3 regions of the Candidatus Filomicrobium marinum genome follow, and region 1 is predicted to be linked to each of the others. Evidence: predicted binding sites of a transcription regulator. Region 1 holds the regulator's gene; each other region holds the start of a gene.
What was found. Region 1 encodes LexA, which represses DNA repair genes until DNA is damaged. Its sites were predicted from a motif close to TGTTCNNNNTGTGTTCNG; they were not measured.
Positions count from the first base shown of each region.

Region 2: the regulator LexA is predicted to act here: its motif matches at 3,994-4,011, upstream of recA (recombinase RecA).
Region 3: the regulator LexA is predicted to act here: its motif matches at 4,485-4,502, upstream of YBN1229_RS02335 (single-stranded DNA-binding protein).

Region 1 covers NZ_LN829119.1:2,886,408-2,894,322, reverse strand. The annotation lists gene trpC (indole-3-glycerol phosphate synthase TrpC) at 1-237, shown strand, start outside; gene moaC (cyclic pyranopterin monophosphate synthase MoaC) at 234-716, shown strand; gene YBN1229_RS13530 (molybdopterin molybdotransferase MoeA) at 719-1,924, shown strand; gene YBN1229_RS13525 (hypothetical protein) at 2,074-2,484, shown strand; gene lexA (transcriptional repressor LexA) at 2,709-3,419, shown strand; gene YBN1229_RS13515 (ComEC/Rec2 family competence protein) at 3,589-5,751, opposite strand; gene gltX (glutamate--tRNA ligase) at 5,880-7,322, shown strand; gene gltA (citrate synthase) at 7,591-7,915, shown strand, end outside.
Region 2 covers NZ_LN829119.1:3,156,963-3,164,877, reverse strand. The annotation lists gene YBN1229_RS19310 (flagellar biosynthetic protein FliO) at 137-487, opposite strand; gene YBN1229_RS14805 (ATP-binding protein) at 878-3,481, shown strand; gene recA (recombinase RecA) at 4,083-5,240, shown strand; gene alaS (alanine--tRNA ligase) at 5,804-7,915, shown strand, end outside.
Region 3 covers NZ_LN829119.1:473,587-481,501, forward strand. The annotation lists gene YBN1229_RS02320 (bifunctional GNAT family N-acetyltransferase/carbon-nitrogen hydrolase family protein) at 1-1,525, shown strand, start outside; gene YBN1229_RS02325 (YkgJ family cysteine cluster protein) at 1,522-1,890, opposite strand; gene YBN1229_RS02330 (pentapeptide repeat-containing protein) at 2,301-4,412, shown strand; gene YBN1229_RS02335 (single-stranded DNA-binding protein) at 4,746-5,252, shown strand; gene YBN1229_RS02340 (PRC-barrel domain-containing protein) at 5,360-6,061, opposite strand; gene gyrA (DNA gyrase subunit A) at 6,576-7,915, shown strand, end outside.

The sequences.
Region 1 (7,915 bases):
ATCAACAATCGCAATCTGCGCACATTCGAGACGACGCTAGAGACCACCGAGCGTCTCGTGCCCGAGGCTCCGGCGGGGGCCACGCTCGTGACGGAAAGCGGCATCTTTACCGCTGCCGATGTCGCACGGATGCAGCGCGTCGGGGTGAACGCTTTTCTGGTGGGCGAAAGCCTTATGCGGCAAGCCGATGTGCGTCGTGCGACCGAGGCTTTGATTGGCAGGACGGAGGCCGCGTGAACAAGCTTTCCCATCTCAACGAGAAGGGCGAAGCCCGTATGGTCGACGTCTCCGAAAAGGGCGTCACCAGCCGGACGGCCATTGCGGTGGGTTTCGTCGCGATGCAGCCCGAGACGCTGGCACTTGTCGAATCCGGAGAAGCCAAGAAGGGTGACGTTCTCGCGACTGCGCGCATCGCCGGCATCATGGCGGCCAAGCGGACGCACGAGTTGATCCCGCTATGCCATCCGCTCGCGATCACCAAGGCCAGCGTCGAATTTGAAGCGTCTCACGCCCCCGCAGGGATTCGCGTTCGGGCCGAGGTTAAAGTCGCCGGTCAGACAGGCGTTGAGATGGAGGCGCTGACTGCTGTTTCGGTTGCCTGTCTGACGATCTACGACATGCTGAAGGCTGCCGATAAGGGCATGGTATTCAAAGACATCCGACTGATTGAAAAAACGGGCGGACGGTCGGGAACATTCCGCGCAGAAGGACAATAATAATGGCGCCGCTTTCCGTGCCCGAAGCCCTCGCGCGCATTCTCGACGGCGTTCGCGCAACCGAGATGGAAGAGGTTGATCTGTTTGGGGGACGCGGACGCATTCTTGCCAGCACGTTGACCGCGCAATTCTCCCAGCCGCCGTTTGATGCGTCCGCGATGGACGGCTACGCTGTGCGTGATGCAGATGTGGCAACGCTTCCAGCCCGTTTGACGGTGATCGGCGAAGCTGCGGCTGGACATCCCTTCGCCGGCACGGTCGCAGAGGGACAGGCCGTTAGAATTTTCACAGGCGCGCCGGTTCCAGAAGGAGCCGATGCGATCGTCATCCAGGAAAATACCGATCGCGAGGGTGATGTTGTCGTTGTCCGCGAGGGCAAACCGGATCCTGCGCATGTCCGCAAACGCGGAGGTGATTTCACGAAGGGCGATGAACTTCTTCCTGCAGGCCTGAAACTTGCCCCGAGGCATTTGTCGCTGGCCGCAGCCATGGGCTACGGCAAACTCCCGGTGATGCGCCGTCCGGTCGTTGCAATCCTGGCAACGGGCGACGAGTTGGTCGAGCCCGGGACACCGGTTGCGGCAGGACAGATTGTCTGCTCCAACCCATACGGCATTGCGGCGATGGCTGAAGCCGTGGGTGCGGAAGCGCGATTGATCGGCATTGCACGTGACACAGTGGACAGTCTGACTGAAAAGATCGCTACCGCTGAAGGTGCAGACATCCTTGTCACGATCGGCGGAGCGTCCGTCGGCGATCACGACCTCGTCGCCAAAGTTCTCCAAGCGAACGGCATGACGCTCGATTTTTGGAAGATCGCTATGCGGCCAGGTAAGCCGTTGATCTTCGGACGTCGTGGCGCGCAACGCGTGATCGGCGTACCAGGTAATCCTGTGTCGTCCTTGATCTGTACGCGCGTCTTCGTTGTTCCCCTCATCCGCAAACTGCTGGGCCTCGATACTGGAACCGACGCTCTCATGACTGCGCGGCTAACCCACGCAATCGAGAAAAACGGGCCGCGCCAGCACTATATGCGCGCACGTCTCATGACGGGCGAAAATGGTGTCATGGAAGTTCGCGCCGCGGGATCGCAGGACTCATCGCTGTTGGAGCCGCTGTCGGCTGCGAATTGTCTGATCGTGCGCCCGGCCGATGCTGAAGCGCTTCCGGAAGGCGCGTCCGTCAACGTGCTGCGTATTGATTTTTGAGGCCGCCTTCGCTGGCATTTCTCCCGCGACGCAAAACTACAACAGCCAGTGAGCTAATATGATGTAAGCTGTTGATCAGTTGCCTAATTTGAATTGAGTAATACTCAGTCCACGTCTAATCTCCCCACAATTTATGGGGAGGAACCTCAATGCGCGGCAATTTTTTTGTCGGATTGATCGGTGTAGTTTTGGGTGGATGTGCCTCCGCTTCGAGCGAAATTACGGCTCAATACGTTTCGCCAATTCCATATCAGAACTACACATGCGATCAGATTGGCGCGGAAGCTGCCCGAATTTCTCAACGGGCGGCTCAACTCGCCGGTATTCAAGATTCAAAATCCACAAATGATGCTGTCGCAATGGGCGTCGGGCTAGTGCTTTTCTGGCCGTCGTTGTTCTTCATAAAAGGTGATGGTCAGACCGCAGCAGAACTTGGCCGACTAAGGGGTGAGTTCGAAGCTTTGGAGCAGGTATCAATTCAAAAAAACTGTGGCCACAAATTTAGACGCGACATCCAATCTTCACCAACGACGACAAGTTCAGTCACTCCGCCAACGTAAGGCAGTTGTGTCGTCGGTGGCTGCCTATTTCTCAATACCTTCGCTGCGCCCTCTTGTAGAACGTGTCAAGAACGGTTAGTGTCTGTTCATGGTTTGTACAGATTCTGTCCTAAACGCGGCGAGAGAGTTGAGGGATGTTCTCCACGCCCATTCGGGCTTGGTTTTGAGAACGCCTGAAGCTCGCGTCGCCGATGAGAAAGCGGCTAGCGGGGCGCGCTGAAATTATGCTGACACAAAAACAAAAAGAGCTTCTTCTGTTCATTCATGAGCGCATGAGTGAGACGGGTGTTCCGCCGTCGTTCGATGAAATGAAGGACGCGCTCGAACTCAAATCGAAGTCTGGTATCCATCGGCTCATTACGGCATTGGTGGAGCGTGGCTTCATTCGACGGCTTCCGCATCGAGCACGCGCTATCGAGGTCATCAAGCTTCCTGAAGGCTCAGAATCGGGTGGTGTCAAAGTCGGCGGCTTCAGGCCAAGCGTGATCGAAGGCGGAGGCGGCTCCAAGCCAGTCGAGCTCTCAGCGCCGAGCACAACTGTGATCGACTCCCAAACGGTATCCGTGCCGATGATGGGCCGTATTGCGGCGGGCGTTCCGATTAGTGCGATCCAGAACCATACCCATGATATTTCCTGCCCACCCGACCTTCTGGCTAAGGGCGAACATTTCGCGCTGGAAGTCCACGGCGATTCGATGATCGACGCCGGCATCCATGACGGCGATATCGTCATTATCAAGCGGTGCCATACGGCGGAGAACGGCGACATCGTTGTGGCTCTTGTCGATCGGGAAGAGGCGACGCTTAAGCGCTTGCGTAAGAAAGGCTCCACCGTCGCTCTCGAAGCTGCCAATCCGCAATTCAAGACGCGTATTTTTGGTCCCGATCAAGTGGATGTGCAGGGACGGCTTATCGGATTGATCCGACGGTATTGATATGTTGTTTGGCGGATAGAAATTGCCGAAGCCCTTTCGCTAATCATCATCCTGGCATTCATTGCCGAGATCCAATCTGGCACTGGGGAGGCCGTTGTCTGGTTGTGCTTTCCCCCATTGCGTTGGCCCGGGTTGAACCGCGGATCCTGGGAATACTCCCCGAGATGTCTCACGGCGCTGCTTCATCCGTGCTTTGATAGGCCGCTGTCCACGGCCTTCTTCCCCGAGCGCCTTCAACCGTTTCGACGCGTAATGCGCCAGATTTGTCGAGATAAACCGCGTGCGTTCCCTCGCGTTCTAATGCGGATCGATCGATGGTGAGTTGGGGCTGCGTGCAAGATCGCGGACGTGTGCCCTGGACAATCAGTATGTGCGCTTGACGGCAATCATCACGTAACGCTGCGGGGTGGCGCGTGATGGCTACGATCTTTCCATCAATCGCACCGACGCACCCGACACCGTCGCAGGTCAAAGCGGGTGCGCGGGTTACATCGGCAGGTCTTCGTGCATCTCCGTCACGCGCAAGCCAGCGTGAGAGTTCGAATTCATCGCGCGAACTGCTGAGGCCGTTGAGGAAGCCGTCCGCTCCGCGCAGGAGCACGAGATTCCCGGTTCCGCCGACAAGAAGCGCAGGGCGTTCTGCAGTTGGGGCAAGAGCAATGCCGGCAGCAATCACTAGGACGCCTAACAATCGCCAGCGGTACCGCATCAGCGTCAACCACAAGCACCCCGCCGCGACAAGAGCGATTGCGACATTGGGAACAACTGGTAGAAGGCTGACAGCGCCTTTGAGGCCGGCAACCCAGGTGGCGGCCGCGGTCATTGCTTCAATGCCGTACCCCATTACAATGAGCGGCAGCGTCTCTAAGCCCAGTGGCATCAAGACGAGCGTTGTCAACGCAGCCGGCATGACAACGATATTGCAGATCGGGATTACGGCGAGGTTGGCCAGAACCGCATAGTGCTGGTTTTGATGAAAGTGGTAGATGGCGAAGGGTGCGATCGCCGCGCTGGCAATAATGGTCGATAGAACGATCCCGCTGAAAAAATAAAAGAACCGCATGTGCACGCCGCGATGGGGACCAGACGGCGCACGGAACCGTTGATTGATAGCTTCGTAACTTGCGACCAGAGCAATCACGGCGGCGAAGGACATCTGGAAACCGGGATCGATGACGCTTTCTGGAAATAGAATGAGAAGTATGAATGCTGCGACGGCAACGTTACGGAGGGCCACGGCCTGGCGATCTAACAGCATGGCTGAGAACATGACGGTGATCATGAGAAACGCGCGCACCGTGGCGAAGGTACCGCCTGAGATCATGAGATAGCCAAAAGCGCCGAACATCGCGCCGACAGCAGCCCATTTCTTTATTGGGAAGCGCAGGGCGATGGACGGAAAGAGTGCAAAGAGGAAGCGTAGTGCGACGAAGACAGAGCCCCCCATGATCGCCATGTGTAGGCCTGAAATCGACAGGATGTGATAGATGCCCGACGCACGATAAATCTCGTTTGTCGCATCGGAGATGCCGCCGCGCTCGCCAGTGATCAGGGCCGTCGCGATCGCGCCGCGTTCATCCGGCAACGCGGCTGTTATGCGATCCCCGATATGTTTGCGCAGGCGTGCAACCCAAGTTTCCAGCTTCTGGGCGAGGTTTTCTGGTGCGCCGTCTTCGATGACAATTGGAGGAGAGGTGGAATACCCGACGGCTCCGATGCCTCGATACCAAGCGTATCGCGCAAAATCATAACCTCCTGGAAGTGCCGCACGCGGTGGCGGCGACAGGTTGGCTGTGAGTGTTATTTGATCTCCCAAGCTCACGCCTGCCGTTGGATTTCTCGTAGTCACGCGAATGCGCGCGGGCAGTGCGTTTGGGGTGAGCTTGTCAACGCTTAGGGGGCGTAAGGTTAAGCGCTCGCCCCCCTCCGCTTTCGGCTCGATCTGTTCCACGATTCCGCGCACCGCCACGGGCCCGATTTGCGTTTGTAACACTGGCGCGCGGACCCACTCGGTCCGCAGTTTTGCCGCAACCAATCCGAGGCTTGCTAGTCCGGTGAACGCAATCAGACTGCCGAGCAAAGTGGCGCTAGGCCGCATTATGATGAGTACCGTCGCAGCCAACGACACCGCTAAGAAGAACCAAACAGCCGGTTCAAGGGGCAGTGCAAAATATAAGGCGCAGCCTGTTCCAAAAGCCACGGGCTGCCAGTAGAACCACCCTGCCCGTTCCGCTTCGAGTTGCGCAGACAGCCATGCAAAGGGCGCGCGTAAGAGCCCCGTGCGGCGCGGGGCAGCAATCACATCGCTGGGCTCGTCCCGCAAAAGCGTCATAGGCTCGGTCCCGCCTCCCCCCTCACCGGCTCCTTAACCTTCGCGCTCGCCTATGCTACAGGGCCTGCAAAACAAAACCAGCCGTTGCGGCAGCTGATGTCGCGACTGCGCTCAAAACATGTGAGCTCATGACAAAACCTTCGAAGGCGGGCCGCACCGCTCCCGTCGTCCGCTTCGCTCCTTCACCCACCGGTTTTCTTCACATCGGGGGGGCCCGTACAGCGTTATTCAATTGGCTTTACGCCAAAGCGCGGGGAGGACGTTTTCTACTGCGGATCGAGGACACCGATCGTGCCCGGAACAGTCCCGAGGCCGTTGCCGCCATTCTCGACGGTTTGAAGTGGCTCGAACTGGACTGGGAAGGTGATCCCGTCTCCCAATACTCGCGCGCAGAGCGCCATCGCGAAGTCGCCCACGCTCTTCTGGAGGCGGGTGGCGCTTATCGCTGCTACCTGACACAGGACGAGCTCGCCCAGATGCGCGCGGAAGCTGAGGCGGAAAAGCGTCCATTCCAGGTGCGCTCACCGTGGCGGGACAAACCGGCCTCGGATGCCCCGCAAGACAAACCCTTTGCCATCCGCTTGAAGGCTCCGCGCGAAGGGGAGACGACGATCGCTGATCATGTGCAAGGGGACGTCACATACTCGAATAAAGAACTAGACGACCTCATCATTCTGCGATCGGACGGTTCGCCGACGTACAATCTCGCGGTCGTGGTAGATGATCACGATATGGGCGTGACGCACGTTGTTCGCGGCGTGGACCACCTCACGAACGCCGCTCGTCAAACGCAGATTTATCAGCTCATGGGATGGGACGTGCCGGAATGGGCGCATGTTCCGCTGATTCACGGGCCTGACGGTGGGAAACTGTCGAAACGGCACGGAGCCCTCGGCGTCGAGGCATACCGGGCGATGGGCTATCTTCCGGCCGCGCTGCGCAACTATCTCGTTCGGCTCGGCTGGAGCCACGGAGATGACGAAATCATCTCGACCGATCAGATGATCTCCTGGTTCGATTTGGACGGTATCGGCAAGAGCCCTGCGCGTTTTGACTTCGCCAAGCTGGAGGCCTTGAACGGTCACTACATTCGTTCAACGGACGATGCGGAGCTCGTCGCTCGAACCGAAGCGATTTTGCCTGAGATTGAACGTGGTCGCGATATTCCGACGAGCCTCGATGATCTCGGCCGCGCTCGGCTCATTGCCTCGATGCCGGGATTGAAGGAACGCGCGAAAACACTTGTCGAACTGATCAACAGTGCGAGCTATCTGTTCGCGCAACGGCCCCTTAACCTGCAGGAAAAAGCAGAAAAACTCTTGGACACCGATACGCGGGCTATGCTGGGCCGTCTTTTGCCGCGTTTTGAAGCGTTGTCCGGCTGGGAAGCGGCCGACCTTGAAACGGAAGTGCGGACCTTTAGCGAGCAAGAAAACCTGAAGCTTGGCAAGGTCGCGCAACCCTTGCGTGCCGCACTTACGGGTTCGACGGTTTCGCCGCCTGTTTTTGACGTGATGGCCGTGCTCGGCCGTGAGGAAGCGCTTGCGCGCTTACGAGATCAAGTTGCCTAGCCAATCTCTTCAAGGCTTTGAAAGCCATGGTGTATTTTTCTGCATCGGCTCAACTTATTCAGTCGATTGCTTAGAATTTCGGCACGGGCTTGCGTAAAAAGTTCGGCTGATGTTCTAGCTGACAATCCCACCATAGGTTATCTTGCCGCGCGTGCGAATGTGCAGTACGAGGGCTGCATTCTCAAGCGATGACGGCCCTTTCGACCCCCGTCGGGCCTACCTTCAATCATCGCCCCGAGCCGCAACGCCTGACTCGAGGGATACCATCATGACCGCGCAAAACGATGCCAGTGGCAACGCCACTCTCACGCTGCACGACAAGAAGACCGACCTAGCGGTTCGCGCAGGTACAATCGGTCCCGACGTCATTGACGTCGGCAAGCTCTACAAAGACACGGGTTGTTTCACTTACGACCCCGGTTTCACATCAACGGCAAACTGCTCGTCGAAAATCACCTATATCGATGGTGACGCCGGGATCCTGCTGCATCGCGGCTATCCTATTGATCAGCTTGCGGAACAGTCTAACTTCATTGAAGTTTGCTATCTGCTGCTGAACGGAGAACTGCCAAACGAGCAGCAATATCGCGAGT
Region 2 (7,915 bases), 270 kb from region 1:
TCTGACTGTAGATGGCCGTAAAGACGGCATAAAAGCCGATGAAGAGCTCTTAGTTGGATGCGTCAAATGCCGCACAGGATTGCCAGTGCGCGCTCATGATCGCAACCCCTCAGTGCGCCGCACCCTCCCCAACCTTTCAAGCTTCCGTCTTGCCGGCGGTGCGTGCGGGACGCGAAAACGTGGGCTCGACGACCTCGCCGCTGCTTACGACTGGCTTGCCATCTTTGATGCCCGTTTCAATCACGACATCCACTGGACCACCGGTCATGATCAGGTGTTCGGTATCGTCACGTCTGATGAGTACCAATCGCCGCCGACCATCAAGGTTCGTTTGCGCCACGACGTCGAGACGGGGCTCCTGGCGGGCGCGAAATAAGCCCGCTGTCGGGCTGACACCTTCGGCGTAGCTGCGCCAAAGCAAGCCACCAACGACGATGGATGCGGCAACGAAGGCGAAGATCGCGAGATAATAGAGAATGTCCAACATTCATTTCCCGCGCGGACGGTGCCGCGCCCTTTTTTGGCTGATGCTTCAAGGTTGCCCCTTGCGGGGTGAGCCGTCTATCGACCTCGACGGTTTTGCGATGTGCCAGCCGAATGCGTGCAATAGCTTCTGAAATCTCGCTGGCGGATTGCGTCTATTGTCCCGTCTATAGCTTGCAATTCATGTCATTTTAACTCTGATGATCGAACAGTTAGCGGTGTCGCAAGGGTGTTAGCGTGGGGTTTTCCCCTACAAATGTGGCCGTGGCGCAGTCGTCATTGCCCCATTCTGCGAGAACCGAATACTGTCGGCTGAGAGTGTATCGAGTATATGTACAAGCGTCCGCAGGCTTCTGAGAGCCGCCCGCAACAGAATCGTATAGCTTGCCCGCCTATGAGCGGAATTGGAACACAGCGACAACATGTGTTCGGTGACGGGCCTGCTGTCCTTGCGGACGTGCGCGCGCACGCCGGATTGATTGCTGTTGTGGCGGGGGCTGGTGCAGCTCTGATCGCACTTATTGCCTCCGGGACGGCACAGCCCATTCTGCTGATCGTGCTTTCGCTGCTTGCTATGGCGGGCGCATTTTTCATCTTCGGATGGATGGTGGGGCATATCCACTTTGGCACGGCTCAGTCCCGACATGACGTCGCTGGGATGCTGGTGGACGATTTCAACGAGGCATTGCAGCTCACGCGTAACGATGGGGCACGGGTGTGGGCGAATAAGCGTTTTGATCGCATTCTCGACCGTTCGGCAGCAGGGAATATTGCAGCGTTAGAGCTTGGCCTTGGCGGCAGTTCGGCAGCTTCTGAAGCCATTTTCAGACTGACCCGCGCGGCGCAATCAGGCTTGGCACGCAGTGAAGACGTCAAGGTGACGCTTGCGAACGATGCGCTGGGTCCGCGCGAACTGATTACGTGGGTTCGGATCAGCGTCTCGCCTTTCCAATCAGGTGGGGCTTCCAAAGACAAGCGGCCGCTCGTCCTCTGGAAAATCAGCGACATTACTTCGGAGCGTCAGAAGCAGGCTGCAGCCGTCGCCGGTTACGAGCTTCAGCTTGAGCGCTACGAGACGATGCCAATCGGATTGCTTGCAGCTGATGACGACGGTGCGATCGTTCATATGAACGGCACGCTGGCGAGATGGCTCGGCGTTTCCGACAAGCTGGGGGCCTCGACGCGCGTCAGCAAGTTAGCGGACATGCTTGCGGCCGACGGTGCCGAACTTCTCCTCGACATGCGCCGGCGGCGCCGGCCTGACGAGATTGTCAGCACGGATCTGGATCTCGTTTGCGAAGACGGACGCCTCTTGCCTGTGCGTATTGTCTGCCAAACGGCGAACGATGCCTTGAGCGCGTTGGCGGACGATCCAGACGAATTTTCGCAACCGGTTGGTGGTGGCATGGTGATTGCCGTCATGGACCGGCGCGAGGAGGAAATCGACGACGCCACAACTGAGGTTGCCGGCGTCCGGTTTGCCCGCTTTTTCCGGTCCGCCCCGATTGGTATTGCCACGATTGGGCGGGATGGAAAGATTTCGAGCACCAACGCTGCGTTCTCTCGCATGATCGTGGATGGAACGAGCGGCATAGGCGAGGCGGCTCTCGATGTTCTCGCTCGTACCGGCGATGATGATACGAGCAAGGCGATTGGCGACGGGCTAGAGAAGGTGTTGTCGGGGCGCGGCAACATACCGCCCGTGGATATCGTCGTCGGGGCCAAGTCTGAATTTACGCGGCGCGTCTACATGAGCCCGTTGACGCATACGGGAAGCTCTTCGGAAGCTGCAATCCTGTATGCGATTGATGTTACTGAGCAAAAAGCTCTTGAGGCTAAATTTGCGCAAAGCCAGAAGATGGACGCTGTTGGCAAGCTCGCGGGCTTTGTTGCCCACGACTTCAACAACATGCTGACGGCAATCATCGGCTTTTCCGACTTTCTTCTGCAGACGCATCGTCCGACCGATCCGGCGCATGCCGACATCATGAACATTAAGTCGTCGGCGAACCGAGCCGCGGGGCTTGTAGGCAAACTGCTTGCGTTAGCGCGTCAGCAGACACTTATGGTTGAGCCGCTGCAGTTGGGTGAGGTCATGACCGATCTGGCTTCGCTGCTGAAACGCTCCGTTGGCGAAAAGATCGAATTGAAGCTCTCGTCGGGCCGTGACCTTTGGTACGTCAAGACCGACAAACTTCAACTCGAGCAGGCCGTCATCAACCTCGCGGTCAATGCGCGCGATGCGATGCCGGACGGCGGGCGTCTCACAATCCGCACGCGTAATCTGACCGAACGTGAGTCCCGTCGCTTGCAGCAGCGGGGTATGCTCCCTGGCGAATACGTGGAGATCGAGGTCAGCGATACGGGGACCGGTATTCCGCCTGATGTAATTGGCAAGATTTTTGAGCCGTTTTTCACGACGAAGGAGGTCGGCAAAGGCACGGGCTTGGGGCTGGCAACAGTCTACGGCATCGTCAAGCAAACCGGCGGTCACATCTATGCGGAGAGCTCGCTGGGTGACGGGACGACGTTCCGCATATACCTGCCGCGTTACCATCTCGATGAGAAGGACGAAGCGGCGATTACCGAACGAGTCGAAGCCAAGAACCGCGTGCAGAAGGCTGATCTCACGGGCGCTGGGCGTGTGCTGCTGGTCGAAGACGAAGATGTCGTACGCTCGTTCGCCGTCCGGGCTTTGACCCGCCAAGGCTACGAGGTTCTCGAAGCTTCCGATGGCCTGGAGGCCCTCGATGTCATGGCCGAACAGAACGGCAATATCGATATCGTGGTTTCCGATGTCGTGATGCCTGCGATGGATGGGCCGACGATGCTGAAGGAAATGCGCAAAACGAATCCCGACCTCAAGATCATCTTTGTGTCGGGCTATCCGAACGAGGCTTTCCAGCAGGCCCTGGGTGAAGAAACGTTTGCCTTCCTGCCCAAACCGTTCTCGTTGCCTCAACTCGCGGCAAAGGTGAAAGAGCAGCTCGAAACATAAGGCGGGTGTGATTTGTTGAGATTTTGTGGCTGACTGATGGGGTATTCCTGCAACACACGCCACTGATGTGCCCCGAACCTGCACGAATTTTGCCGCCAGTGAGACAATTTGCCATCTGATTGCCATAAGCCCTGGGGAAAACTTTTCTCATTGGGGCATAAGGCGAGTGCGTATCATGGTTGTTGACGTCGTCCTTCCGTTCGTAAGTCTTCTCGGCATCATTGGCGTCGGAACGCTTTCCGGTGTCGGGGCTGCTGTTCTCCTCGCATCTCTCTGGTAGATCGGCTGACAGCTTCCGTTATGGAACGCGCGGCAAAGCGTTATGCTTGCCGCGCGTTTTCATTTGTTGCTTCGGCGATCATGTTTCGTTGCAACGCATTGCGTGTGTCCACTGTCTTCACACGGGTTTTAGGAGCCCGCGATTTAACTGGACCGGCTGATTTGCTATGACTGCATCAGTGGTGACGCTTTCTCTTACGGAGTGCGCGCACTGAGCTCTGACAAATGCGCCATGTTCTCTTCTTGTTCTCAGCGAACAAAAAGTGTACGTTGTGACTCGCGGACATGATCTGCAACTCACGACAACATCGGGAATCGCGTTATGAGCAAGCCGGAACTTCGTGTCCTCGAAGGGGGAGCTATGGATAAGCAAAAGGCGCTGCAGGCCGCGCTCGAACAGATCGATAAGAACTTTGGCAAGGGCTCGATCATGCGGCTCGGGGCCAACGACAAGTCGATCGATGTTGAAGCGGTGCCGACTGGCTCGATCGGGTTGGACATCGCCCTTGGTATTGGTGGTTTGCCGCGTGGCCGAATTATAGAGATTTATGGTCCTGAATCCTCCGGAAAAACCACGCTTGCTCTGCACGTTGTGGCTGAGGCTCAGAAAAAGGGCGGCATTTGTGCCTTCGTTGATGCCGAACACGCGCTTGATCCGGTTTACGCGAAGCGGCTGGGCGTCAAAGTAGAAGATTTGCTGATTTCTCAGCCAGATGCTGGTGAACAGGCGCTGGAAATTGCCGATACGCTCGTTCGTTCGGGTGCCGTGGATGTATTGGTCATTGACTCGGTGGCCGCACTGACGCCAAGGGCGGAACTTGAAGGTGAAATGGGTGATAGTCTGCCTGGCCTTCAAGCCCGTCTGATGAGCCAGGCTCTGCGCAAGCTTACGGCTTCCATCTCCAAATCACGCTGCATGGTCATCTTCATCAACCAGATCCGGATGAAGATCGGCGTCATGTTCGGAAACCCGGAAACGACCACCGGTGGCAACGCGCTCAAGTTTTACGCTTCGGTTCGTCTCGACATCCGTCGCATTGGCCAGATCAAAGAGCGTGACGACGTTGTTGGCAATCAGACCCGCGTTAAGGTCGTGAAGAACAAGGTCGCGCCACCATTCAAGCAGGTCGAATTCGACATCATGTATGGTGAAGGTGTCTCCAGGGTCGGAGAGTTGGTTGATCTGGGCGTTAAAGCCGGCATTATCGAAAAGTCGGGGGCTTGGTATTCTTATGGTGACCAGCGCATAGGGCAGGGGCGCGAGAATACGAAAACGTTCCTCAAGGAAAATCCGAAAATCGCCGCTACGATCGAAAAGGCTATCCGCGAGAACGCGGGCCTCGTCGCGGATCATTTGCTGGTTGATCCTACCGTCGCTGAAGATGAGGACAGTGAACCGGCGGAGGTGCCGGCGGTTGTTGGCGAGGATGAAACCACTGACGATCAGGCCGGTGGCCGTAAATCGCGTGCCCGGCGCTGATTGAACACAGATCTGATCTAAGTCGAAATTTCGCGATGTTGGCGGGGTGGTTCTGAAGCGGACCCTCCGCCTTTCGCGTTCTTTAGCCTTGAGCGACTGGCTTAGAGGGCTTCGGTGTCCCGGAGCCCTTGCCTGGACAGGGCGCGCGTGCGCCGATAAAACGGCGACGAACTGCCGTTTTGGCTGTCCCGTGGTGCGGGGTGGGCAAGCGTCAGGCAACGGTTGCCTTCCAGTTCCATCTTGATGGCGGAGAAGGCGACGCTACATCGATAAGACGACTTTTCTGGAGCCTGCGCGTCCGTTTTTCGCCGTCATTGCTTCTTCCGGCGTTTCTCCGGGTAACCTGACGGACGTGGCGGGTGGTAGCTTGCACAACTTCAAGCGCCGGGGATCAGGCGGAATACGCTTCGCTGGAAATGAGAAATAGTCTACAGCCTGAGCGTTTCGCGCGAATCCCGTGAGGCGTCAGGCTCTAGGGCTTGGAGTTGGCACTCTCTGACAGGATGGAATAGCACGCGGGGCAGACCCACGTTTTTTCTACGACCGCTAGCACGAGGCGATGAATGACCGGCGTTAATGAGATCCGAAGCGCATTTCTCGAATATTTCGGGAAGAACGGCCATGCGATAGTGCCGTCGTCGCCGCTTGTCCCGCGGAATGATCCGACGTTGATGTTCACCAACGCCGGGATGGTGCAGTTCAAGAACGTATTCACCGGTCATGAGACACGGGACTACGTGCGTGCTGTCACGTCGCAAAAATGTGTGCGCGCGGGCGGTAAGCACAACGATCTCGACAACGTGGGCTATACGGCGCGCCATCACACGTTCTTTGAGATGCTCGGCAACTTTTCATTTGGTGATTACTTCAAGGATGTCGCCATCGAATTGGCCTGGAACCTGATCACCAAGGAGTTTGGACTCGATCCCAAGCGTCTCCTGATCACGGTCTATAAAGAGGACGATCAGGCGTTCGATATCTGGAAGAAGCTCACGGGCTTTCCTGATGAGCGGATTATCCGAATCGGAACATCCGACAATTTCTGGCAGATGGGGGACACGGGGCCCTGCGGGCCGTGTTCGGAGATTTTCTTCGATCACGGGGAGCATATCCCTGGCGGACCTCCCGGCTCGCCGGACGAAGACGGTGACCGTTTCATCGAAATTTGGAACCTCGTGTTCATGCAATACGAGCAGGTTACGCCTGGGGAGCGCGTCGACCTGCCACGCCCTTCCATTGACACTGGCATGGGGCTTGAGCGTATCGCAGCGGTTCTTCAGGGGACTCACGATAACTATGAAACAGACCTGTTTCGCGCTTTGATCGCGGCTTCGGTCGACCTGACGAATGTAGAAGCGACGGGTGAGCACAAAGCGAGCCACAGGGTCATCGCAGATCACTTGCGCGCGGTTTCGTTCCTCATTGCGGATGGCGTTCTGCCTGCGAACGATGGTCGTGGCTACGTCCTGCGCCGCATTATGCGACGGGCGATGCGTCACGCTCATCTTCTTGGCGCGACGGAGCCGTTGATGCATCGGCTCGTTCCGGCGTTGATGCGGCAGATGGCGGAAGCGTACCCCGAACTTAGCCGGGCTAACGCACTCATTACCGAGACGCTCAAACTCGAAGAAACGAAATTCCGCACGACTCTGATCAAAGGGCTCGGCCTATTGAGCGAAGCTTCGAGCGACCTTGGCAAGGGAGACGTCTTCTCTGGGGATGTCGCCTTCAAGCTCTACGATACGTACGGTTTTCCACTCGACCTAACCGAGGATGCATTGCGGACGCGCGGCATCGCTGTCGATCATGCTGCTTTCAACGCGGCTATGGAGCAGCAGAAAGCCGAGGCCCGTAAAGCTTGGAAAGGATCGGGAGAAGCGGCGACGGAAACCGTCTGGTTCGAAGTGCGGGATAAGGTCGGCGCCACCGAGTTCCTCGGTTATGACACGGAGGCGGCCGAGGGTGAGATCCTCTCGCTCATCAAAGACGGCAAGCCCGTGAAGACCCTCAAGGCGGGTGACGAAGCTCAGATCATCCTGAATCAAACGCCTTTTTACGGAGAGTCCGGCGGACAAGTGGGTGACACGGGTGTTATCCGCGGACCGAAGGGCGCCGTGTTCCGCGTTACAGATACGCAGAAAAGGTTGTCTGATCTTTTTGTTCACTTCGGCACGGTTGAGAGCGGGGCCTTCAAAACCGGCGAACCCGTCAGTCTCGAAGTTGATCATGCGCGGCGGACAGCGACGCGCGCCAACCACTCTGCAACGCACCTTCTGCATGAGGCTTTGCGCCAGGTGCTTGGAACGCACGTTGCTCAGAAGGGCTCGTTGGTTGCGCCAGAGCGTCTGCGGTTTGACTTCTCACATCCCAAGCCGATGACGGCTGATGAAATTCGCGAAGTCGAGCGTCGGGCCAATGAGATTGTCGTTCAGAACGTTCCTGTTGAAACGCGCCTGATGGCACTCGACGACGCGATGGAGTCGGGGGCGATGGCGCTGTTCGGCGAAAAGTATGGAGATGAAGTTCGTGTCGTTTCCATGGGCTACACGCCTGGGGATGCGTCCGAATCCGTGGGCAAGAAGGCCAACAAAGCTTGGTCCGTCGAATTGTGCGGCGGTACGCATGCCAAGCGCACCGGCGACATCGGTCTCATCAAGGTCGTCGGTGAATCCGCG
Region 3 (7,915 bases), 1.6 Mb from region 1:
CCCGTCACTGACGGCACGGATGGTCAAGGGGCAGATCAACAACTTCCCCGAGGGGCAGTTCGTTGCCGAGTATGATGGGCGGATTGTCGGTCACTGTGCGACGTTCATCATCTCAGCGGATGTCGGGCTCAAGCCACATACCTGGCGCGAGATAACGGGCAATGGCTACGCGTCACGCCACGATGCCGATGGTGACTATCTTTATGGGATGGAGATCAGTGTCGATCCGGAATTTCGCCGGTTGCGGATTGGCCGGAGGCTCTACGCCGCTCGTCAGAATTTGTGCGAGGAATGGCGTCTAAAGGGCATCATTTTCGGTGGCAGAATGCCTGGCTATGGGCGTCGCCGCCGCCAATACCCCGATCCACACGACTATGTGGAGGCGGTGCGCAACCGGGAGATCCGTGACACGACCATAGGCTTCCAGATCGCCAACGGCTTTGAAGTGATTGGTGTGCTGGAAGACTACGATCCTGAGGACGTGCAGTCGGCGGGCTATGCAACGCACATGGTTTGGCGCAATCCGCGGTATCCGGATGAGCCAGAGGGCAAGGGGCAAAGTGACCGGCTGGCGCCCAGCGAAACTGTGCGGGTTGCGACAGTGCAATTGCAGATGCGCGGGTTGATTGATCGCGAGGAATTTAAAAAGCAGATCGAGTATTTCGTGGACGTCGCCGCGGATTATCGAGCTGATTTTGTCGTGTTTCCCGAAAATGTGACGCTGCAGCTACTGTCGTTAGAGCCTAAGCCGTTACAGCCCAAAGAAGGTGTTGAGCGCATTGCCGACTACACCGATTGGTTTCTTGAGTTCATGAGCGCGTTTGCGGTCAGTTACAACGTCAATATCATTGGTGGAACGCACCCGATCGTCGACAGCGACGGCGAGATCCGCAACGTTTGTTATGTGTTTCTGCGAGATGGTTCGGTTCATCAACGCGACAAGATTCATCCGACGCCAAGTGAAAGCTACTGGTGGAATATCCGCGGCGGAAACCGGGCGGAGGTCATCAACAGCGACTGTGGGCCGATCGGGATCATGATTTGTTATGACAGTGAATTTCCCGAGGTTGCCCGGCATCTTGCCGATCAGGGTGCGATGATCCTGTTCGTGCCGTTCTGTACTGATGAGCGGCGCGCCTATCTCAGGGTCCGCTATTGTTGCCATGCCCGCGCGATCGAGAACCAATGCTACGTGGTGATGTCGGGCGTGGTCGGCAATCTGCCGAATGTCGAGAACATGGACATTCATTACGCCGAAAGCTGCATCCTAACGCCGTGTGATTTTGCGTTTGCCCGCGATGGCATTGCAGCCGATACCGCTGCCAACACGGAAACGATTGCATTTGCGGATCTGTCGATTTCGGATCTGCGCGCGGCCCGAAGCGCCGGCACGGTGCGAAATTTGCAAAACCGGCGGTTCGATCTTTATCGCGTCGCGTGGACAGACGGCGATCGGCGGCGTGCGCCAAAGAGGGGCCGGCAGGAGAAGGTATCAGGGCCTCCCGTTACTCCTCCAAAGCCCTAGCTGTGATCGGTTAGGGCGACGAATTCCGGGTCGTCCTGAGCGCGACGTTCGAACTGCAAGAAGTCGTAGTAGCCGCAGCGCTTGGTATTGGGGTAGTCCCGGCATACCTTGGGGCGTGCTTTGTAGACGGTGCAACACCGCGCCTTGGTGTCGAAGAACTGGCAGATCTTGCCGTAATGGACGTCCTTCTTGCGGCGCATCGCGTACTTGCGGCCGTATGCCTCCTCCGTGAACGCCTTGCGCGCTTCCTCAAAGGTCAAGCCATGGTGCTTGCCGAGGCGTACGACGTCACGTTTTTCAAGTGCGATGAGGGGGTACGAGCAACAATAGCCAGGACATTTGCGGCAATCGTATTGATTGGACATGCGGGGTATCGGACCAAAATCTTGAACGCTTTGGGTAGCTCGACGGGTGTTTCCGGTCCTCAACAGCGGTGCCGGGGGCGCGCCGAGTTCTAAGGTATTGGCATAACTTATGTAGGGGTGACGTTAAAGCGGAGGTTTTGGTCCTTCGTGCCGGGAATGGTGCGGCCAATTGGGCAGCGCCGCCGTCGCAGTGGCTTAAGGTTGTGCACTGCGTTCGCAGTGCAACACTGGGTGTGTCGCATTTGGAATTTCCGCAGCGACGTGTTCCACCCGTCACACTTTCTCCGTTAAGGTCTGGCTCCGCTAGCGTCTGGTTACACCTGAGGTGGCGGCGGCTAGACGCGTCTGTAGGGTGGACGTGATTTTCAGCCTGTTTAGCGGCTGCGACGGCCATTGGGGGTTTTTGCTTGATGTCAGATTTGAGTAGCGCGACGCCTGACGGCGAGACGCCAGTTAATCCCTATAGTCTTCTTGATGCTGTTAATCGGTCCAGCGATACGGCGCATGTGGCGTGGTTGATATTTCTTGGCATCATGACCTACCTCACGATTGCCGTTGCAGGGGTCACGCACACGAATTTGCTGCTTGAGACGCCGGTATCGCTACCGATCTTCAGTGTCGATATTCCGATTGCGCAGTTCTTTCAGTTCGCGCCAGTCATACTGGTTCTCTTTCACCTTGGCGTTGTCTCGCAGCTCTCCCTACTAGCGCGGAAGACGTTGGAGTTTGACCACGCCATTCGACTTCTGGAGACCAGCGACCGGCGGACACATCCGTTGCGCTTGGAATTGCACAACTTCTTCTTCGTTCAGGCGATCGCCGGACCCCACCGTAGCATCGTGATGAGCGCCTTCCTGCATGGCATGAGCTGGTTGACGCTGTGCATCCTTCCCGTCGTGCTCATCATCTACGTTCAGGTCGTGTTCCTGCCCTATCACAGCGAGCTCATCACATGGACACACCGGATCGCGTTGGTTGTTGATGTGACTATGCTCGTACTCATCGGCGTCTTTCTGATGCGGGCGGAAACGTCATTCTTCCGTGCGTTCTGGCGCAATACCGTGGCGCATCCAATGACTTTTGTCGTTACGGCAGTGGTGATCAGCGGTGTGACGCTATTTTCTTTCCTGGTTGCAACGATCCCGGGGGAGTTTCTTGATCGAGTGAGCCGCCCGCTCTTTTATAAGATGGCGCCGGATCGTGATGGGCGACACCCAAGGTACTACAGCGGGTTCATGGCGCCATTCCTCAGCGTCGATCAGGACGGGGCGCTATTCGGTGTCTTTCGCCGTAATCTTGTTGTCACGGATTCCGACCTGGTAAGCGACAAGGACGTCACGCCGGGTGAACGGACGATCACGCTTCGTGGCCGTGACCTTCGTTACGCGCGTTTTGACCGGTCCGATCTGCATCAGGCCGATTTTACCGGAGCGGATCTTTCTCACGCCAGTTTTTACGGTGCGGATTTGCGTAACGCTTGGCTCCAGTGCGCCGAAATCAATGAACTGCGTTTGAGAGGCAATCGCGGGCAAGCCAAATGCGTGAAGGCCATCAACACGGACTTTACGCAAGCTAATATGAGCGGCGCCTTGATGCAGGGCATCGATGGGCGTGGGGCAAAATTTGAAGAAACAACGCTCGTTAGCGCTGAACTGGTGGAAGCGGTACTCACAGGCGCGGACTTTGCGCAGGCGCGGCTCGAGAAGGCTTCTATGGTTGGTGAGGTGATGGCTGATGGCGCTAACTTCGGATTGGCCTCACTCCAAGGGGTTAACCTGAAAGGTGCGCGTCTGATCGGCGCGGATTTCCGTAGTGCGTCGATGCAGGCCGCGATCCTCGATTTCGCGAATATGCAGGGGGCTATGCTGCAAGGTGCGGATCTCGAAGCGGCCAGCCTCTACAAGGTTAAGCTGGAGGGTGCCGACTTCTCGCGCGCAAACGTTGCGGCTGCGGATTTCAACGGTAGCACTGTTTGGATGGCGAAGCCTCCCGAGGCTAACAAGAGCCAACTCGTGGATTTAAGCGACGTAGCCGTGCGTCCGCTTGCCGAGGAGGATCAGCAAGCCCTTCACAGAGCGGTCGAGGATATCGATAGCCGTCGGCTTCGCGAGCAGGTGCAAGGATTGGTCGCGCCCTTGATGGACGAGACCGCGACGAAGGCTTGGGCAAATTCATCGGAACGCCGGCAATGGGATAGCTTGGTTCGGTCCACAGCAGTCGGCTCCGTCCCGCAACCTCGGCCGGTGTCAACCGCATCTATCGGCGTGGAGCCCACGCTCGCGGCTGATAACTACAAGTCGCAGGTTACATCACATCTCAATAGCATTGTTTGTCGAACACGCTGGTCCAACGGTTCCGTGGCGACTGGCGTCGTGATTCGTGCCATTGCCCCGCAGTTTCGAGGGGACATGGTCGCTATTTATGACCGGCTGAATCGTGGAGATTGTGCAGCGTCGAAAGGTGTTCCTGAGGATGTATTCCGCGACCTCACCGTGGCTGCGGATCGGGCCATGGGACGATGAAACGCGGGCTATCTGGTGGGACGCGCGATGCCGAGTGGTGGCGGTTGCGCGCTTAACCGCTCCATATTATATTGGAACATAAAGAGAACAAACGATTCACATTCTGATGGAGCCGCGCGCAGCTTGTTGTTGAAAAGGCTGTCGACCGGTGATGCGAGTGTTGGAATGGGCGCTAGGGTGGCCTCGATGACTCGCCAATTTTGTCGTTCTCCCAGAATACTGAGGGGAGCGATCTACACAGGCTCTGTTCGCGTGGCAGTTGGCGTCGACCGGCTATTACGGCCTACGTAAGCGCTGCTGAGCGGCAGAGTTGAAAAGCATAAGGAGCCTATTATGGCTGGTTCAGTGAACAAGGTGATCCTCGTCGGAAATCTCGGGCGCGATCCGGAAATCCGCCGGACGCAGGATGGCAGACCTATCGCTAACCTGCGTGTTGCGACGACTGAAACCTGGCGCGATAAGAATTCCGGCGAGCGGCGTGAGAAAACCGAATGGCATTCGGTTGTTATATTCAACGAAGGCCTGTGCCGGATCGCCGAGCAGTACCTGCGAAAAGGGACGAAGGTTTATATCGAGGGTCAGCTGCAGACACGAAAGTGGCAGGATCAGTCCGGAGCCGATCGCTATTCGACCGAAGTCGTGCTTCAGGGCTTTAACGGCAATCTCACAATGCTGGACGGGCGGAGTGGCGGTGCCAGCAGCGGTATGCAGGAAGGTGGCCAGTCCGACTACGGTGATCCAGGTGGCGGCCGTGGGGGATATGACGAGCCGCGCGGTGGCAGCGGCGGTGGATCATCTGGCGGCTTCGATAAGACGCTCGACGATGAGATTCCGTTCTAGAAGATACTCTGTCCTTCCTCTGACGGAACATATATTTAGAGCGCACTCCTTCGGTAAGGAGTGCGCTCTTTGCTTGAAGGGGAATGCCGTTAGGCCTGCCGTCCGAACTACTTCGTCTCGGGGGCTTTTTCTGCCGGTGGTTGAGCAGGGGGAGCCGCGGCCGGGGCTTCTCCTGCTGGTTTTTCAGGAGACTGCTTGTTGGTCTCTGCGGCTTCTTTAGCCTTCTCATAGACTTCGGCTGCGGCTTCTTTAGCCTTGTCATAGGCCTTAGTTGCTGTCTCTTTGGCCTTTTCGTAAGCGGGTCCCGCTTCTTCTTTAGCCTTTTCGTAAGCTTCCTTCGCGGCTTCTGTGCTCTTATCCGTCAGCTCGCGGGCTTTCTCCATTGCGCGCTGAAGAAGAGATTTCTGCGGCTCAGCACGTACAAATGGTGCGACGGCGGTAAGCATTTCCTTGGATACGTTGGGAAGCACGATAACGCGCTTTCCATCGGTCTCACGGAACTCTAAGGCGCTTAGACGTACACCGATGCGTTTGCCGGCGATGCCGAGGAAGCCGCCGGTGCCAATGACAACGCCGTGCACGCGATTCCAGTCGTTCAGGATAATGTCTTCGATATCGCCGATGATCTTGCCTTCGGTGTTCTGGACGACTGCGCCGATCAAAACATCCTTGGCCAAATAGTGGGCTTCCGGCTGAGCTTCAATAAACGTATTTGGCGGAAGCGCGACTGCAGGTTTGTCCTGAGCCAACGCGGGTATGACGAATGCAAAGATGGCGAGAGCGGCAACGGTCGTCTTCAGGGCATTCATACGGGGATTTTCCTTGTCAAACGGAGGCACGGACATCGTTTCGCGATATGGTAGTGAAATGCTACTAGACCAGCACGCTGAAAGTACGGCTTGTCGGTCCAGCTACAGAATTGCACTGAAGTGCTGTGAATAACATCTGTTTCATGCTCAGGTTAATCGGTTCCGCGCGGGCTTGGAAGCAGGATCTATCGGGAATTCTTGCTCTTAGCTGTGCGAGTTAAAGACGATCAGATGACCGCTTGTCGGCGAAATGCTCTAAAAGGACACTGTGACGGCACCAAGTCATCTGAGTACACATCAATACCGTTCGCTTCCCGATAATCGAGAGACAACCTAAACCTCTGTGGATGTGGAAAAAAACAGCGTGTGGGCATGTGCTTGCAGGCCACATTGCTCTATTGTGGTAGAGTAGGGTATCTAAGCGATACGCAAATTTTATGACGCGCGAGTCGTTGCTAACGAGCACCGCGTGTTCTCTGAACAAAACTCAACTGTTCACTCAACGGATCCCTAAGTGGCGGACAACAGCGACATCCCGAATCAAGGGCCTGACGGTCCGCGCGATATTCGGCCGATTACTATCGTAGAGGAAATGAAGCGCTCGTACCTTGAGTACGCGATGAGCGTTATCGTCTCCCGCGCGCTGCCGGACGTGCGCGATGGGCTCAAGCCCGTTCATCGCCGTATCCTTTACGGCATGCACGAGATGGGCCTTGAATGGAACAAGTCCTATCGTAAGTCGGCGAAGGTCGTCGGCGAAGTGATGGGTAATTATCACCCACATGGCGACAGCGCGATTTATGACGCGCTTGTGCGTTTGGCGCAGGACTTTTCGATGAGCCTGCCGCTCATCGACGGCCAAGGTAACTTCGGCTCGATCGACGGTGATCCGCCGGCTGCGATGCGCTATACGGAGTGCCGTCTCGAGAAGGTCGCCCAATTCCTTCTCGACGACCTCGATAAGGACACGGTCGAATTCCAGGAGAACTACGACGGTTCTGAAGACGAACCGACGGTGCTTCCCGCGAAGTTCCCGAACCTGCTCGTCAATGGCGCCGGCGGCATTGCTGTCGGTATGGCGACGAATATCCCACCCCACAATCTCGGAGAAGTCATCGAGGCTTGCCTCGCCCATCTCGATACGCCGGCCATAACGATCGATGAGCTGTGCCAGATCGTGAAAGGCCCGGATTTTCCGACGGGCGGTCTGATCCTTGGCCGTGGAGGTATCACGTCTGCCTATCACAAGGGCCGCGGTTCGATCATCATGCGCGCGCGTGTTGAGGTCGAGGAGATCCGCAAAGATCGCCAAGCCTTGATCGTTACGGCCATTCCCTATCAGGTCAACAAACGCGTTCTGATCGAGAAGATCGCAGACGCGGTTCGCGAGAAGCGCGTCGAGGGTATCTCTGATATCTGGGACGAAACCAACCGCGAAGGCATGCGGATCGTCATTGAACTGAAGCGCGACGCGGTGGCCGATGTCGTGCTCAATCAGCTCTGGCGCTATTCGGATTTGCAGACGTCGTTCGGTGCCAACATGCTGGCGATCAACGGCGGTCGCCCCGAGCAGCTTAACCTCAAGGACATGATCGAGGCGTTCACGGCGTTCCGCGAGGAAGTCGTTACGCGGCGCACGAAGTTCTTGCTCAACAAGGCGCGTGATCGTGCGCACGTTCTTGTCGGTTTGGCTATCGCTGTGGCCAATATTGATGAGGTCATCAATCTGATCCGGCGCGCGGCCTCACCGGCCGTCGCTAAAGAAGAACTTATGACGCGCGATTGGCCGGCGCGGGATGTGGCGCCGCTGGTTGAGTTGATCGCTGATCCTCGCCACCGTGTTCAAGCTGATGG